2 regions of the Marinovum sp. 2_MG-2023 genome follow, and region 1 is predicted to be linked to the other one. Evidence: riboswitches for the same ligand, from Rfam matches in the RefSeq annotation. Region 1 holds a riboswitch; the other holds the start of a gene.
What was found. A riboswitch is a leader RNA that binds a small molecule or an ion and turns the genes downstream of it on or off. The one in region 1 is predicted to bind cobalamin.

Region 1 (7,939 bases):
CGCATAAGATAGATATCCATCACCCAGCCATGCCGGGCGCGCAGGTCTTCTCGGGTTTTGATGATCTGGGCCCCGACCGCATCCAGTTGACCGGCGACCAGCCTCTCTTGCGGCATTGCCACGCAGCCGCCCCACCAGATCGAAATCCCCTCCGGGTCGAGCGTCTCAAACGCGCCACCGCTGTCCAGCACAACAACCACGGTCTCGGCTTCGGGCGGCCACCCTTGCGCGCGCAGTTGACGCCCGGTGAGGATCGTGACCGACCCACCCACCGTATTAAGCGGGATCGCATGTGCGGCGCATAACGCCTGAATCGAGGTGATGCCGGGGATCACACGTGGCTCTAGCGGCATCCGCCGCCCCAGCCGTTCGGCAATCCGCAGGCTGCTGTCATACAACATCGGATCGCCCCAGATCAGCAAGGCAACCCGCCCGCCTGGATTTTCCCCCAGCACTGTGCGGATCTGCTGTTCCCAGGATGCGGCAATGGCGTCATGCCACTGCGACACCCCGGTGCGATACGACGGGTTGTCGACATCACGCTGCGGCAGGTCGAATTCCACCACCTGTGTCTGTGCGTTGTCCAAATGGCGCGCCAAAAGATCGCGCCGCAAACCGGCGAGGTCGGTCTTTTCAGGCCCTTTCAACGGGATCAGGATCAGGTCAGCGGCATTCATCGCCTGTACGGCCTGGGCCGTGACGTGATCCGGGTTACCGGTTCCAATGCCGATCAGATCAAGTTCGATCATCGCAGTGTTTCCAAAGCCCGTACTCCCGAAAAAGGGGGCCGAAGCCCCCTTGGTGTCGTCTCAATCACATCTGGTGCTCAAGCAAAAAGCCGCGCGGTCACCCAGGCAGAGCCTTTCAGCCCTTGCAGCCGTTTTGCAGCGGCCAGAACGGCCAGATCGACCAGCGGCTCCAGCAGGATCACCAGCATGTAAGCCGCGCCAAATGCCATCACCTGGCCAACTTCGGCAAAGCCCTGACCATAAACGGCCCAGAACGCCACCCAGGCCACAATACCACCTTGGTAAGCGGTCGAAAGCGCCAGCGCCTGGCTGTACTTCAGGTCAACATATGCGGTGCCCGGCGCGATCAGACGCCGCGCGAGATATTGCAAGCCGAACAGCGGCACCAGCAGCGTGGTCACGTTCATTCCGTATTGCGGCAGGTCGAACTGGGCAAACACAATGCCCTGAATCAACAGCCCCAGCGCCAGGCCGATCGCGGCCGGCGCGGCGCCCAACATCAGGAACAGGGTCGAGCCAAGGATCAGGTGCACTTCTGACACGCCAACCGGGTAATGCGGCAGGATCTGGAAAAACACCAACACTGCCGCCGTCGCCACAACCGTGCGCAACGCGAGCGAGCCCAGCCCCTGCTGGCGCACCGCGTCAAAGGCGGTCTTGAGCGTATAAAGCCCCGCGGTTGTCGCGGTTGCGTAGCTGAGGATGAGTTTGGCGCCCGTAACGACGCCGGGTTCGATGTGCATGTCTTTGATCTCCTTGCCGTCACACCCGACGGCGGGTTGAAATAATCCGATGGCCGGTTTCCTGGCTCGCGGGTCGAGGCAACGCTCTACCTTCCCAGAGGGCATCTCCCCCCAGTGGTCTTTCAGAACGCGCTCTCCGCATACAGTCGCGGGGGCGGCCGGGGCTTTGGGTGCCGCAACTTGGTCCACCCTTCCCCGTTCCCGATTGAGCCCTGCGCTTTGCGCATGTCTGGGCACCAAACAGGGGTTCAGATAGACGTGAGCCGGCCCGCCAAGTCAAGCCCCGCATGTCGCCAACGCCGCTTTCGTTTCGGCCAATGGGCCATAAAGGATCACCGCCGGCTGGTCGGGACGCGCCTGGGCAAGCTGCTTGGCCAGTGTCGCAACCGTGCTGCGATGCAGGCGTTGTTCGGGATGGCCGACGGCCTCGGCCAGCAGGGCCGGCGTTTCCGGCGGCAGACCGTGGGCAATCAGACCGGCCGCCAGTTTGGGAAAGGTGCGTTTCCCCATGTAAACCACTGTTGTGGCTTCGGAATCTGCCAGCGCGGGCCAATTCAGCGTCTCGGGCAATTCGCCCGTCACATCCGCCCCGGTCACAAATTGCACCCGCCGCGCGGTCAACCGCCGGGTCAATGGCAACCCCGCCGCTGCCGCCGCCGCACAGGCCGACGGCACGCCGGGAATGATTTCATAGGCAATTTCCGCGGCCTCCAGCGCAATCATCTCTTCTTCGAGACGCCCAAAAATTCCGCTATCCCCGGATTTCAACCGCACGACCCGCGCGCCGGTTCGGGCATGATCCACCAACAGACGGTTGACATGATCCTGCTTGACCGAGGGGCGGCGCGCCCGTTTGCCAACGGCAATCAGCTCGGCATTGGCCCCCGCATGGCTTAGGACCGGCCCCGAAGCCAGATCATCAAACAACACCACATCGGCGCGTTGCAACCGGTCCACCGCCTTGAGGGTCAGCAGGTCCGGGTCGCCCGCACCAGACGACACAAAGGAGACAAATGCGCTCATTGGCTGGCCTCGGCGATAAGATGAAAGAAGGTTCCGCTGACCTGACCACCGGCCGCAGCATGGCCCGAAGCCGCGCTTTTGCGTTGCGATCCGGTTTGCGCCACGACAAGGCCGTTGGCATCACGCACTTCGGCAAGCGGGGCATCCGGCTGGCTCAGGATACGGGCATAATGGAACTCATGCCCACGCAGGCGTGTGCCCACCTCGAACCCCGGCATTGGCGCAGAAAGCTCTGCCAGACGGTAGCCCAGGTTCATTTTGCGCTTGGCAAAACTGGTCTCAAGCCCCAGCAACCCCAGCATCTGGTGCCGCTGCCCCTGTGCATCGACCAGCCCGGCCCCCAGTGCCATATAGCCCCCGCATTCACCGTGGACGGCGCGGGTCTGGGCAAAACGGTGCAGACCGGACCGCAGCCGGTCATTGCCCGCCAGCCGCCCTGCGTGCAGTTCGGGATAGCCGCCCGGCAGCCAACAACAATCCGCGCTGTCATCCGGGACCTCATCCGCCAGCGGCGAAAACGGCAGGATCGTTGCGCCGGCGCTGCGCCAGCCCTCTATCAGATGCGGATAGACAAAGGAAAAGGCCGAATCCCGCGCCAGGGCAATACGTGCCCCGGGTGGGCGCGTTGGCGGCGGCGGCGCGCTGGCATGGCCCGCCCCGGACCGTGCCGCCGCAACAATCGCGTCCAGATCGCAATACTGCGACACGGCCTTGCCTGCCTCGCTCAGCAATCTTTCAAGATCTGCGGTTTCTTCGGCCTGCACCAGCCCAAGATGGCGCGAGGGCAGCTCGATCCCGACCTGACGCGGCAAAGCGCCCAGAACGGCAATCCCGGCCTGCGCAAACCCGGCCCGCACCAGCGTATCATGGCGCGGCGAGGCAACATTGTTCAACACCACCCCGGCGATGGGTACATCCGCGCGAAACCGTGCCAGGCCCTGCGCCACGGCGGCGGCGCTCTGGGCCTGTCCGGTCACATCAATTACCAGGATCACCGGCCAGCCCATCAGCGCGGCGATGTCGGCACTGGCCCCTGCGCCGGTTTCACCCGGCACCGCCACGCCGTCAAACAGCCCCATCGACCCTTCGGCCAGCGCAATATCGGCTGTCCGATCCGCCAGCGCATGCATGCGCTCTGCTGACATGGCCCAGCCATCCAGATTGAACGAGGCCCGCCCCGACGCCACGGTGTGAAAGGCCGGATCAATATAGTCGGGACCACATTTGAACGGCTGCACCGCCATGTCGCGCGCCCGCAGCGCCGCCATCAGCCCCAGCGTGAAGGTGGTTTTCCCCACGCCCGACGCCGCGCCGGAAATCACCAGACCGGGCGTCATGCGCCGGTCTCCGGAAAGCGGGGATCGGTGCCCACAGGACGGTAGCGGCGATCGTAATCCCCGGCATAAAGACGGCTCTCGGCAAAGTCCTCTGCCCCGATCGACCGGCCAACCAGGATCAGCGCCGTGCGCGCCATTTCGGCGCCGACGGCGGTTTCCAACGTGTCCAGGGTGGCATGCACCACCCGCTCATCCGGCCAGCTTGCGCGCCAGACCACCGCAACGGGACAGTCTGCGCCGTAATGCGGGCGCAATGTGGCGACCACCTTGTCCAGCACATGCACCGACAGATGGATCGCCAGCACAGCCCCGGTGCGGGCAAAGTTTTCCAGACTCTCTGCGGCGGGCATTGCGCTGGCGCGCCCCGATACCCGCGTCAACACCACCGATTGCACCACGCCCGGCAGGGTCAGCTCTGCGCCCAGCGTCGCCGCGGCGGCGGCAAAGCTGGGCACGCCGGGGGTGACGTCATAGGGGATGTCCAACCGGCGCAAGCGGCGCAATTGTTCGCCCATCGCCGACCAGACCGACAGATCCCCGGAATGCAGCCGCGCCACATCCTGACCCGCGCGATGCGCCTCGGCGATCAGATCTATGATCTCGTCCAGCGACAGCGGCGCGGTGTTGACGATCCGCGCGCCCGGCGGGCAATGCGCCAACAGCGCCTCGGGCACCAGCGACCCGGCATAAAGACAAACCGGGCTGGCCGCGATCAGATCGCGCCCCCGCAGGGTGATCAGATCCGCCGCCCCCGGTCCAGCCCCGATGAAATGCACCGTCATGTTGTCTCTCCTCGTGCGATTGCGACGCTGACGCCGCCAATAATCCTGCGTGTCTGACACAGCCGTGCGCCCGGTCCCGCCGCGATCAACGCCGCCGCTTCGGCCACGGACCCGGTGCCATAGGCGGCCAGCGCGGCCGATGATTGCGTGGGGGTTGCAACGCCGGCCACATCAACACCGATCACCGGCGCATCAGGCAGAAGGGCGGCCAGTGTCTGTGCCTTGGCCCTGGCTGTGGCGACACCATCGACCGGTCTGGCCTGATCTGCCGGTCCGGCCTGTGCCCCGACCTCGGCCAAAGCCGCAGCCAGGGCCGCAGTCAAAGCCGTTGTCAGGGCCTCGGCACTTACGGATTTGCGAAACCCAAGCCCGACGAACAAACCCGGCTCCGTCATCGCGTCACCGCCCATTGCACCAGCGGACGTGCATTGACCCAGCCACGCAACCGCCCCAAGGGCGCGGCCTGGGCAATGTCAATCCGGGTCAGCGTCCCGCCATGCTGTGCCTGCATTGCCAGCAACAGGGTTTCGGTTTCCAGCGTGACCGCATTGACGACAAGCCGGGCACCGGGCATCAAATAGCCCCAAAGCGCGGCAAACAGATCCGCCGAGCCGCCACCGCCGACAAAAATCGCATCCGGCGTCGGCAGATCGTGGCTCAGCACCTCTGGCGCGCGGCCCTGAAGCAGGGTGATCTGCCGCGACAAGGCAAAAGTCGCAATATTGGCACGGATATTGGCGCACCGTTCGGCGCGCGGCTCAATCGTGAGCGCATGACCACCCGCCAGCGCCCATTCAACCGACACCGACCCGGAACCACCGCCGATGTCCCACAGCATCTCGCCGGGTCGCGGGGCAAGCGCTGCAAGGGTCAGCGCACGTTGCGGTGATTTTGTAATCTGCCCGTCATGGTGAAACAGATGCTCGCCCCGGCCCGGCACACCGGATAGCCCGATCCCGCGCACAAGATCGGCCCCATCCAGCGCAACAGCCACCGGCGCGGCAATCCCGTCGAGCTGAAAGTCATCTGCGCGGGTCTGGCGGTGGCGCTCCTTTGGACCGCCAAGCCGTTCGAGCACATGCATCCGCACCGCGCCAAACCCCGCCGCTGTCAGCCATTGCGCCAATGCGTCTGGCGCCGCCTCATCCCGCAGGGTGGCCAGGATCTTTGCACTGCGATGCAGCACCGTAGATAGGGCGGTGAACTCTGCCGCATGCAGGGCCAGAGCACGGGTCTCTTCGACCCGCCAACCCAGGCGCGCACAGGCCAGCGACACCACACCCGCCACCGGATGGGCGCGCCATTCGTCGGGGGCCAGCCGCTGCGCAAGCATACTGCCGGCGCCAAACCAGAACGGATCCCCCGAGGCCAGCACCACCACAGGCTGTCCGCGCAATGCCAGCACCGGCGCCAGATCAAACGGCACCGGCCAGGGCCGACCGCGCGTGCCGGCCTGCACCAGATCAAGATGGCGCGGCCCGCCAAAGATCACCTGTGCCTGCGCAATTGCATCGCGGCTTGCATCCGACAGCCCGCACAGGCCATCTTCGCCCAGACCGATCACATTCAGCCAAGGATCAGACATGACCCGCCTCTTGCTGCTTGGCGGCACCAGCGAAGCCAGCCAGCTGGCCCGCCGTCTTGCCGACACGCCGATCCCGGCGACCTTCTCTTATGCCGGACGCACATTGGCCCCGGCGGCCCAGCCGCTGCCAACGCGCATCGGCGGATTTGGCGGCAGCGCCGGGCTGGCCGCCTATATCCGCGCCCAAAAGATCAGCCATGTGATCGACGCGACGCATCCCTTTGCCGCCCGGATCAGCCAGAACGCGATTGCCGCCTGTGCCGAGACCGGCACGCCTTTGCTGGGTTTTGAACGTGCGCCGTGGCAACCGGGTGCCGGGGATCGCTGGCGGCATGTCCAAAGCGTGCAGGACGCGCCAAGCGCCCTGCCGCCGCCACAGACACAGCCCCCCGCGCGGGTGTTCCTTGCCATCGGCAAGCAGCAGCTTGATCTGTTTGCCGCGCAGACGCATCACCACTACCTTGTGCGGTTGGTGGATCCACCCGCCGCGCCCCTGCCCTTGCGCCATGCCGAGGTTGTCATCGCCCGCGGCCCCTTTACCGAGGCCGACGACAGCGCCCTGTTGCGCCGTCATGCGATCAGCCACATCGTGGCAAAGAATTCCGGCGGCACCGGTGCCGAGGCCAAGTTGCTGGCGGCGCGGGTGTTGGGGATCGAGGTCATCATGATAGACCGCCCCGACCTGCCTGCGCGCGCCACCTGCGACACGACGGCGGGGGTCTTTGAGTGGTTGCGCGATCATGGGGTGACCCCGGACAATGTGGCCCCGCGCGGCGTATAGACCCAATCGCCGGTGCGGCGCGTGGCGCTGTTGCCGACAAGAACCACCGTGCGCATATCCGCCATATCCGGTGTCGCCTGATCGAGGGTGACAACCTGCACCGTCTCCTGTGCGGTCGACACCGCCCGCGCAAAGATGATCAGCCGATCCGGCCCGCATTCCTCGCGCAGGATGTCCAGCACCCGAGCAAATTGATGCGGGCGGGCCTTGGATCGCGGGTTGTAAAACGCCATCGCGAAATCACCCCGCGCCGCATGGCGCAGGCGATGTTCAACCAGCGCAAAAGGCTTGAGATTGTCGCTGAGGTTGATTGCACAGAAATCATGGCCCAGCGGTGCCCCGACCCGCGCCGCCGCCGCCAGCATTGCGGTGATGCCCGGCAGAATACGGATCTCGGTCTGCGCGGCCTCCGGGCTGGCCTCTACCTGTTCGAACAGCGCCGAGGCCATGGCAAACACCCCCGGATCACCCGAAGACACAATCACCACGCGCAGCCCCTGCGCCGCCATCTCCAGCGCATGACGGGCGCGGTCCAGCTCGACCCGGTTGTCAGAGCTGTGCAACCGCAACCCCGGACGGGGCGCTATGCGGGCGACATAGGGAATATAACCCACAATATCCGTGGCTTGATCCAGCGCGGCGCGCACCTCTGGCGTCACCAGATCCTCTGCCCCCGGTCCCAGCCCGGCCACAACCACCCAGCCGCTCATTGCGCGGCCTCGACCAGGGTTGGACGGCGGCCATGACCATGCACCAACACGATTGCAAAATACGGGCAATCGCCTTCGTCGGTGTCGATCAGCCGCGCGATGCGTTGATCGGGCATTGTGCCGCGCTCGACCAGCCAGGCCTGTGACAGCCGCCCGGCGCGGTCCAGCGCGCGCTTGATCTTTGGCAGATTACGGCCGGTTTTCATCACCACCACTGCATCGGCCCCCT
Region 2 (7,939 bases), on a different contig from region 1:
GGGGGCGTTGCAACAGATGTTGGGGCAGGTGGCCTGGGGCGAATTGGATGTGCTGTTGGTCGACCTGCCGCCGGGGACGGGGGATGTGCAACTGACCCTGTGTCAGAAATCCGATCTGTCCGGTGCCATTGTTGTGTCCACGCCCCAGGACGTGGCGCTGCTGGATGCGCGCAAGGCGATAGATATGTTTGGAACGTTGAAGACCCCGATCCTGGGCCTGATCGAAAACATGTCGACCTTTCACTGCCCGAACTGTGGGCATGAGGCGCATATCTTTGGTCATGGCGGCGTCGCGACCGAGGCGCAGCAAATGGGGGTGCCGCTTCTGGCGCAGTTGCCGATTGATCTCGACACCCGTTTGGCGGGCGATGGCGGCACGCCGGTGGCGGCGGGTGATGGCCCGATGGCCGAAGCCTATGCACAGCTTGCGGCCGGGTTGATCAAGGGCGGCTTGATTTGAACATGGCGGCGTAAGCCGCGGCTGTCAGCGCAGATATTCCAGCGGTTGAAAGATCGGGCCATCCGGGCCGGTCTGGTAATGCGCCCGCAGGGCAAAGACCTCGGCCAGACGGGCCGGGGTCAGCACCTCGGCTGGCGGGCCATCGGCGACCAATTGACCGTGGTCCAGCATAAGGATGCGGGTACAATGGCGCGCTGCAAGACCCAGATCGTGCAAAGAGACGACCACCGCCTTGCCTTCGGCCGCGATTTGGCCAAACACCTGCATCGTGGCAATCTGTGCTGCCGGATCCAGCCCGGCGATGGGTTCGTCGGCCATCAGCAGCGGCGTTTCCTGGGCCAATGCGCGGGCAATCAACACGCGTGCCTGCTCGCCCCCGGACAGCCGATTGGCGGCGCGACGGCGATAGGGGCCAAGGTCCATATGTGACAGCGCACGTTCGACGGCGGCACGGTCGTCGGGACGCAAACTGCCGCCGCGCGGCAACCAGGGTGTGCGCCCAAGGGCAATCACCGCTTCGACATCAATCGGCCAGGCAATCTCGCGCGTTTGGGGCATCCAGGCGGCATGGCGCGCCCGCGTGCCGATCGCCAGATCGGAAATGTTGCTGCGGCCCTGATGTGGCAATAGGCCAAGCGCGGCCCGCAAAAGCGTGGTCTTGCCCGCGCCATTTGGACCGATCAGCCCGACACATTCGCCGGGACCGATGGCAAAGGACAGGTTGCTGACAACCGGGTGGTCGCCGCGCAGGACCGTCAGACCGGAAACCTCCAAAAGCGGCATCATGCGAATTCCTTGCGGGTCTTGTAGATCAAATGCAGGAAAAGCGGCGCGCCGATCAGTGCCATCACAACCCCCAGCTTCAGATCCCGATCCGGCAGGATCAAGCGCACGGCAATATCCGCCGCCAGGACCAGCGCCGCCCCGCCAAGACCCGAGGCAAAGACCAACCGCGAGGGCCGGGCGCCGACAAATGGCCGCAGGATATGCGGCACGACCAAACCGACAAAACCTATGGCCCCGGCCACCGCCGTGGCCGCGCCGACCACACAGGCGGTGCCAACCACCAATGTCATCCGCAGGCGGGGCAGGCGTATGCCAAGCGCGCCAGCCGCGTCTTCGCCCAGGGTCAGCGCATCAAGCCCCCGGCCCAAGGACCCGAGCAAGATCCAGCCAAACAGCGACAATGGCAGCGCCAGCCAGACATGTATCATCGACCGATCCGCCAGCGATCCCATCATCCAGAACACGATTTCCGAAGTGGCAAAGGGGTTGGGCGACAAGTTCAACACCAGCGACAGAAGCGCCCCGGCCAGAGCCGAAATCGCAATCCCCGCCAGGATCAGCGTCAACGACGCCCCGCGCGGCCCCGCCAGCACCATCACCAGCATGACACCGATCAAGGCCGTGCCGAGCGCGGCAAGCGGCAATGCCAGGGTAAAGGCCGCCGCCGCACCGGTTTGCAGGGCAATCACCGCCCCCAAAGCCGCCGAGGATGACACCCCGATCAACCCCGGCTCGGCCAATGGGTTGCGCAGATAGCCCTGCATGGCGGCACCGCTCATGCCCAGCGATGCGCCGGTGATCACGGCCAGCACCGCACGCGGCAGGCGGATTTCCCGCATCACCAGCGTCATCGGCGCGCCCGTATCGGTGAACAACGCCCGCAGGCTGTCGCCCACCCCGACCGGCGCCGGGCCGATCAGCATCGACGCCGAAAACAGCGCCAGCACCCCTAGGGTCAACAGAAGCATGAGGCGGGTCATGGCCGGGTTTCCAATTCGCGGCGCAGGGGCAACAGACCTTCGATTGCGCGCAGCACATGCGGCGTGCCACAGACCCAATCGCTGTTGGTCAGACTGGCGCCCTTGGACGCGCGGCGCAGGGCATGCACCACCGGATGATCCATGATCGCCTCGGCCCGGCTGGCACCGGGATAGGGTTGCCCGGTGATGATGGCCTCTGGCGCGGTCAATGCCAGGATCTCCAACGGCATCGCGCCGCCGTTTTCATAACCTGCTTCGATGGCGATATTGTCAAACCCGGCGGCGGTCAGGATGTGATGCGCCAGCGAACCCCGCCCTGACGTGAAGCCGTTGGAATAATAAAGGGCGGCACGCGGGCGGCGTGTGACCTCGGCCTGAAAAGCCGCCAGTTGCCTGTCAAAATCGCGCAGCATTTCCTGGGCCTTTTCCGTTTGGCCGAGAGCCGCGCCCATCTGGATCAGATTGGTGCGCACATCCATCATGTTGTTGGCAATGTCGAATGTCACAACCGAAATCCCCAGGTTTTGCAGGATGTCCACCGTCGCACGGGCGGTGTAGCGGCCGGCAAGGACCAGATCTGGTTGCATCAGATAGATTTCTTCGGCCCGGCCATGGGTGATCGGGTATTGCATCGCGTCTTCGGCCATGGCCGAACTGCGGCTGTCCCGTGCCAGAAACGACACCGCGTGCAACTGGCCGGGGGCGGCCAGCAGCATCGCAAGTTGATCGGTGCACAGGTTGATCGACACAACCTTTTGCGGGGTGTCCCCCGCCGCCGCACCCACCGCTGCCGCCGCGCCAAACATCAGCGCGGCGGACAGGGTCAGTGCCTTACAAAGACGCACGGATTCCAAAATAGGCCGCGCGGTCCGATGTGCCATAGCCCGGTGCGGTTTGGTATTCCTCGTCAAAGACGTTTTCGATCCTCAGGTAGATTTCGGCGTTGTCCATCACCTTGTATGTCAGGGTCGAATTCAACGCGCCATAGGGGTCAAGCCCCTCTGCGCGATCCCCGGCCCAAAGACCGGTGACGGCCAGGCTGGTCTGGCTGCCGAAATCTGCGGTCACAGTGGCAGCGGCCTGATGGCCGGGAACTGCGGCGGACCAGCTCGAGCTGTCCAGATCGGCATCGGCAAAGCTGTCGGTCCATGTGTAAGAGCCGTCAAGCCGCACGCCCTGCCACAGCTCTGTGCCGCCAGCCAATTCGATGCCCTGCCGGGTCGAGGTGCCAGAGGCCTGCACATAGGTGCCAGCGGTAAAGGAATAGTCGATGATGTCCTCGGCCTCGATATGAAAGGCCGTGGCACGGATATAGCCCCGGTCGCCAAAGCGTTTCTCGACACCAAGGTCGAAACTCTTGGATGTTTCGGGATCAAGATCCGAATTGCCGGCAAAGCCATCATAAAGCTCATACCCCGACGGGGCGCGGAACCCGGTTGCGGCATTGGCCCGGAAGATCAGATCCTCTGTCGGGCGATAGACCGCCGACAGCCGCCCGGTGGTGAAGCCGCCAAATTCGGAATGTTCGTCATAACGCAGCGCCGCCGACAGGTTCCATTCCGTGCTGGGCGCGGCTGTCACCTCGGCAAAGAGACCGGTGACCGACGTGTCATGGCTTTGCCCATCGGTATAAAGCCCAAAGATCGAGTGATCGAGCGTCAGGGAGGTGTCGAATTCCTCGACCGTGTGATCGGCGCCGAACACCAAACGGGTGGTGTCGGTCAGATCAACGCCGCCCTGATAGCGGTATTCCATCCGCGTGCCGGTATAGTCGAATTGATCATCAGACACGCCGCCAAAGCTGGCAGCGGAGCCGGTCAGGGTGCGATCAATACGGAAATAAGAGGCCGAGACCGTGTGATCAAAGCCACCGGTGACGAAATCCAGTGCGATGCGCAGGCCGTCCTGTTGTTTCTCGGTGACCTCATCCGAACTGCCATCCAATGGCACACCGCCGGAGGTTTCATCGTAATCATAGGTCGATTCTTCGCTGAACGCCGACAGATGCAGGACCGTGTCGGGACTGCCCAGATCATAGCTGCCGGCAAAGCTCAGGCGCTTGGCGTTGAAACCGTCGGCCTCGTCGTTGCCATCGTTTTCGTCGGCGGCGGAAAATCCGTCGCTGTTGGCATAGGACAGGGTCAGCGCGCTTTCGTGGCCTTCGCCCTTGTTGGCAAAGGTGACCGACGACCGCAGGCTTTCATAGGCGCCATATTCCGCCGTCATCTGAACGCTCAGCCCGTCGCGGGTGGCGCGTTTGGTGGTGATATTGATCACCCCGCCCAGGGCTTCGGATCCATAAAGCGCCGATTGCGAACCGCGCAGGATTTCAATCCGCGAGATGTCAGAGGTCATCAAGCCGCCAAAATCATAAGCCACCTGTGGGCCGGACGGGTCAGAGACGTCGATGCCATCGACGCGCACCGCGATATTGTTCTGGTTCACGCCGCGAATGAACACACCGGCGGTGGTGCCCAATGGGCCGGTGGTGCGCAGGGTGACGCCGGGTTGGCGGGCCAGGAAATCAATGGCTCTGGTCTCGCCGGTGGCCTCCAGCTCTTCTTCTGTGATGACATCCACGGCAACGCCGGTTTCGTCTTCGGCCACGGCCTCGTATCCGGCGGACAGGATCAGGACGCCCAGATCATAGGGATCGTCCTGTGCAAAGGCCGGTGCGGACAACAATGCGGGCAGGGCCGCGGTTGTCAGAAGTTGTGTTCGGGTCATGTCTGTCCCTCCGATTGGCCCTGTGAGTGCAAAGGGCCGATTGATAATCAAACCGGAGGTCACCCCCCGTCTCAGTGAAATCACCGCAACGGGGTTGCCGTTATCCATCGCACGCCCCGCGCCCGGATAGGGTGATCGCCTGGCAGGTCTCCTGACTTCGCGGGTCGTCACATCCCCGGGCCTTCCCGCAGCCCAAAAGGGGGCCACAGTGGCAATTTCCGGGTTTGCTCGCCGCTCACAGTTGCGGGGGCAGTCGCGGGTTTGCACCGCGTTCCCTTTTCACGGACCTCTTGCGAGGCCCGAACCAAAGCGTGCTTTCGTCTAGTCACGCAAATGCATTGTGACAAGCGGCCATTTTGACCCATCCGGCGTCAAATCCGCGCGTTGTGGCCCCGGGTCTACAGGATCGAAGGCTTTTGAATGGGCCAGCAGGGGCAAACGGGGGCAATGCCGGGCACGACAACGGGAATGGATGGGAAATACGGGAATTCGTGGGACGATCTTGGGGAATGCGGTGTTCGACCGCCAATTGCCCCTCAAGACGAATCAAATTTGACCACTCTCGCGTGATTCTGCGGGCTGAAACCGGGCCGTGTCGCTATTTTGGGCGTCTGGTTAGAATTTTTTTGGGAAATCATGGGCCGTTGGGCGCGTTCCAGTACCTTACCACATATAGTGTTGGGCCGGGATCTCTTTCGCTAGAACTTCCGCGTTGGACCGCGATTTCGCCGCTATATTTAGTTTTCCACAGCCCCTGTGAACAAACTGTAGGGGCGATTTCCCATAAAGAGCAGTTGATTTCCATGAATTCCCATGGCATCCCTAGTATCACGATGAGGGACGGAACAAGGGGCAACAAAGACCCCGCACCGAATACTCAAAAACAATAAAAATGGTTTCATACAGGCACCGTCTTTCATCGTGAACAGAATCCGGCGCGCGGGCGAGCAGACATCCCCCCAGGTGGCGCGCGCAGCTGGACTTCCCGCCAAGCGGGACATGGGCGGCGGGTTGATCAGTGGCAGCAGATCAACCCGCCGTTTTCCATTTCAAATTGGGGAAAATACGGGGCGCGAGGCAAAGGACGGCAAGGACAGTGAGCCGCAGGTTCAGAGGCGAAAGCCATCACAAGGTGGATGCAAAGGGCAGGGTGTCAATCCCGGCCGGCTTTCGCCGTGTGATCGAGGCCGCTGATCCCAACTGGAAAGTCGGAGAAAACCCGGAGCTTGTGATTGTCTACGGCAACAAGAAGCTCAACTGCCTTGAATGTTACACCATGGAAGCCATCGAAGAGGTCGACAAGAAAATCGACGCTCTGCCGCGTGCATCCATGGAACGGAAAATGTTGCAGCATATGTTCCACGGGCAATCCTTCCCCACCAATGTGGACGAGACCGGCCGACTGGTCCTGCCTGCGAAGCTGCGCAACAGAATCAATCTTGAGAAAGAGGCCTTCTTCATTGCGGCTGGCGATACGTTCCAGATCTGGAACCCCGAGACCTATGAAAATGAAGAGCTGGCCAAGACCGAAGCATGGCTGGAAGAACTGCCGGAAGACTTCGATCCCATGTCGTTCCTTGATGGACCGGTCGGAGGCGTTTGAAGAATGGCCGCAGCCCCACATAAACCCGACGCCGCGCCGCATGTCCCCGTCCTTATCCGCCCATTGATCAAGGCGGTGTCGCCGGTCACTGGCACCTGGATCGACGGCACATTCGGGGCCGGCGGCTATACCCGCGCATTGTTAGAGGCCGGGGCGGATGAGGTGGTCGCAATTGACCGCGATCCGCTGGCCTTCGAAATGGCGGCAGATTGGCTCGGGGACTATGGCGCGCGTGTGCGCCCGGAAAAAACCGTGTTCTCGGCAATGGACGAAGTCGCCGATCAGGTGGACGGCGTGGTGCTTGATCTGGGTGTGTCCTCGATGCAGCTGGACCGCGCCGAACGCGGCTTTTCCTTCATGCGGGACGGGCCGTTGGACATGCGGATGAGCCAACAGGGCGTCAGCGCCGCCGATCTGGTCAACAATCTGAGCGAAGAAGAATTGGCCGCAATCCTGTTCACCTATGGGGAAGAGCGTGCCTCGCGGCGCATTGCCAAGAATATTGCACGGGTGCGGGCGGACACCCCGTTTGAAACCACGTTGCAATTGGCCGGGGTGATCGAACGGTCCCTGCCACGGTCGAAACCCGGCCAAAGCCACCCCGCAACCCGCAGCTTTCAGGCGCTGCGCATCGCGGTCAACGACGAATACAAGGAATTGTTTCAGGGGCTTATGGCCGCCGAACGGGTGTTGAAACCCGGTGGTCTTCTGGCGGTTGTGACCTTTCATTCGATCGAGGACCGCATGGTCAAACGGTTCTTTACCGCCCGTGCCGGCCATTCCGGCAATACCAATCGCTATGCGCCGCAAACCGCCGTGGTGCCCGCCCAATTCGATATTCTCACACGCAAGGCCGTCGGCCCGGATGATCAGGAGCTGGAGGAAAACCCAAGGTCGCGGTCATCGCGGCTTCGGGTGGCGCGGCGCACGGATATGCCTGCCGGGGCGGTCGATCCCAGCGCAATTGCCATGCCGCAGCTGAAGGGGAAAAGGTAATGCGGTCGTTCTTGTATATCCTGACATCTTTGGCGGTGATCGGTTTGGCGTTCTGGGCCTATCACGAAAACTACCGAACCCAGGAAGCAATTGAAAAATCGGCACAATTGCAGCGTGACATTGGCACGGCGCGGTCGCGGCTTTCGGTGTTGCGGGCGGAATGGGCCTATTTGAACCGGCCGGACCGGCTGCGCGACCTGGCAGAGCTGAACTTTGACCGTCTTGGGCTTTTGCCGCTGCGCCCCCATCATTTTGCCAATATCGACCAGGTGACTTTCCCGATGCCGGACTTTGATAATATGGAGCCGATCACCAATCCGGTGGCTGTGTCATCACAAGGTGAGGAGCAAGAGCCATGATCCGCACGCCGCTGCGCCCGCTGGCCCG

Region 2: it holds a riboswitch for cobalamin, as region 1 does, so the genes downstream of both, Q4577_RS15155 (TonB-dependent siderophore receptor) here and Q4577_RS18835 (energy-coupling factor ABC transporter permease) in region 1, are expected to answer to the same signal.

The regions. Positions count from the first base shown of each region.
Region 1 is NZ_JAUOSD010000020.1:54,920-62,858, reverse strand. Features, by position in the region: gene cobF (precorrin-6A synthase (deacetylating)) at 1-749, opposite strand, end outside; gene Q4577_RS18835 (energy-coupling factor ABC transporter permease) at 827-1,492, opposite strand; cobalamin riboswitch at 1,526-1,748, opposite strand; gene cobA (uroporphyrinogen-III C-methyltransferase) at 1,769-2,515, opposite strand; gene Q4577_RS18825 (cobyrinate a,c-diamide synthase) at 2,512-3,852, opposite strand; gene cobM (precorrin-4 C(11)-methyltransferase) at 3,849-4,634, opposite strand; gene Q4577_RS18815 (cobalamin biosynthesis protein) at 4,631-5,029, opposite strand; gene cbiE (precorrin-6y C5,15-methyltransferase (decarboxylating) subunit CbiE) at 5,026-6,219, opposite strand; gene Q4577_RS18805 (cobalt-precorrin-6A reductase) at 6,218-7,000, shown strand; gene cobJ (precorrin-3B C(17)-methyltransferase) at 6,958-7,710, opposite strand; gene Q4577_RS18795 (precorrin-2 C(20)-methyltransferase) at 7,707-7,939, opposite strand, start outside.
Region 2 is NZ_JAUOSD010000013.1:75,232-83,170, forward strand. Features, by position in the region: gene Q4577_RS15135 (Mrp/NBP35 family ATP-binding protein) at 1-460, shown strand, start outside; gene Q4577_RS15140 (ABC transporter ATP-binding protein) at 485-1,243, opposite strand; gene Q4577_RS15145 (iron ABC transporter permease) at 1,243-2,226, opposite strand; gene Q4577_RS15150 (ABC transporter substrate-binding protein) at 2,223-3,071, opposite strand; gene Q4577_RS15155 (TonB-dependent siderophore receptor) at 3,058-4,953, opposite strand; cobalamin riboswitch at 5,077-5,277, opposite strand; gene mraZ (division/cell wall cluster transcriptional repressor MraZ) at 6,050-6,556, shown strand; gene rsmH (16S rRNA (cytosine(1402)-N(4))-methyltransferase RsmH) at 6,560-7,552, shown strand; gene Q4577_RS15170 (cell division protein FtsL) at 7,552-7,911, shown strand; gene Q4577_RS15175 (penicillin-binding protein 2) at 7,908-7,939, shown strand, end outside.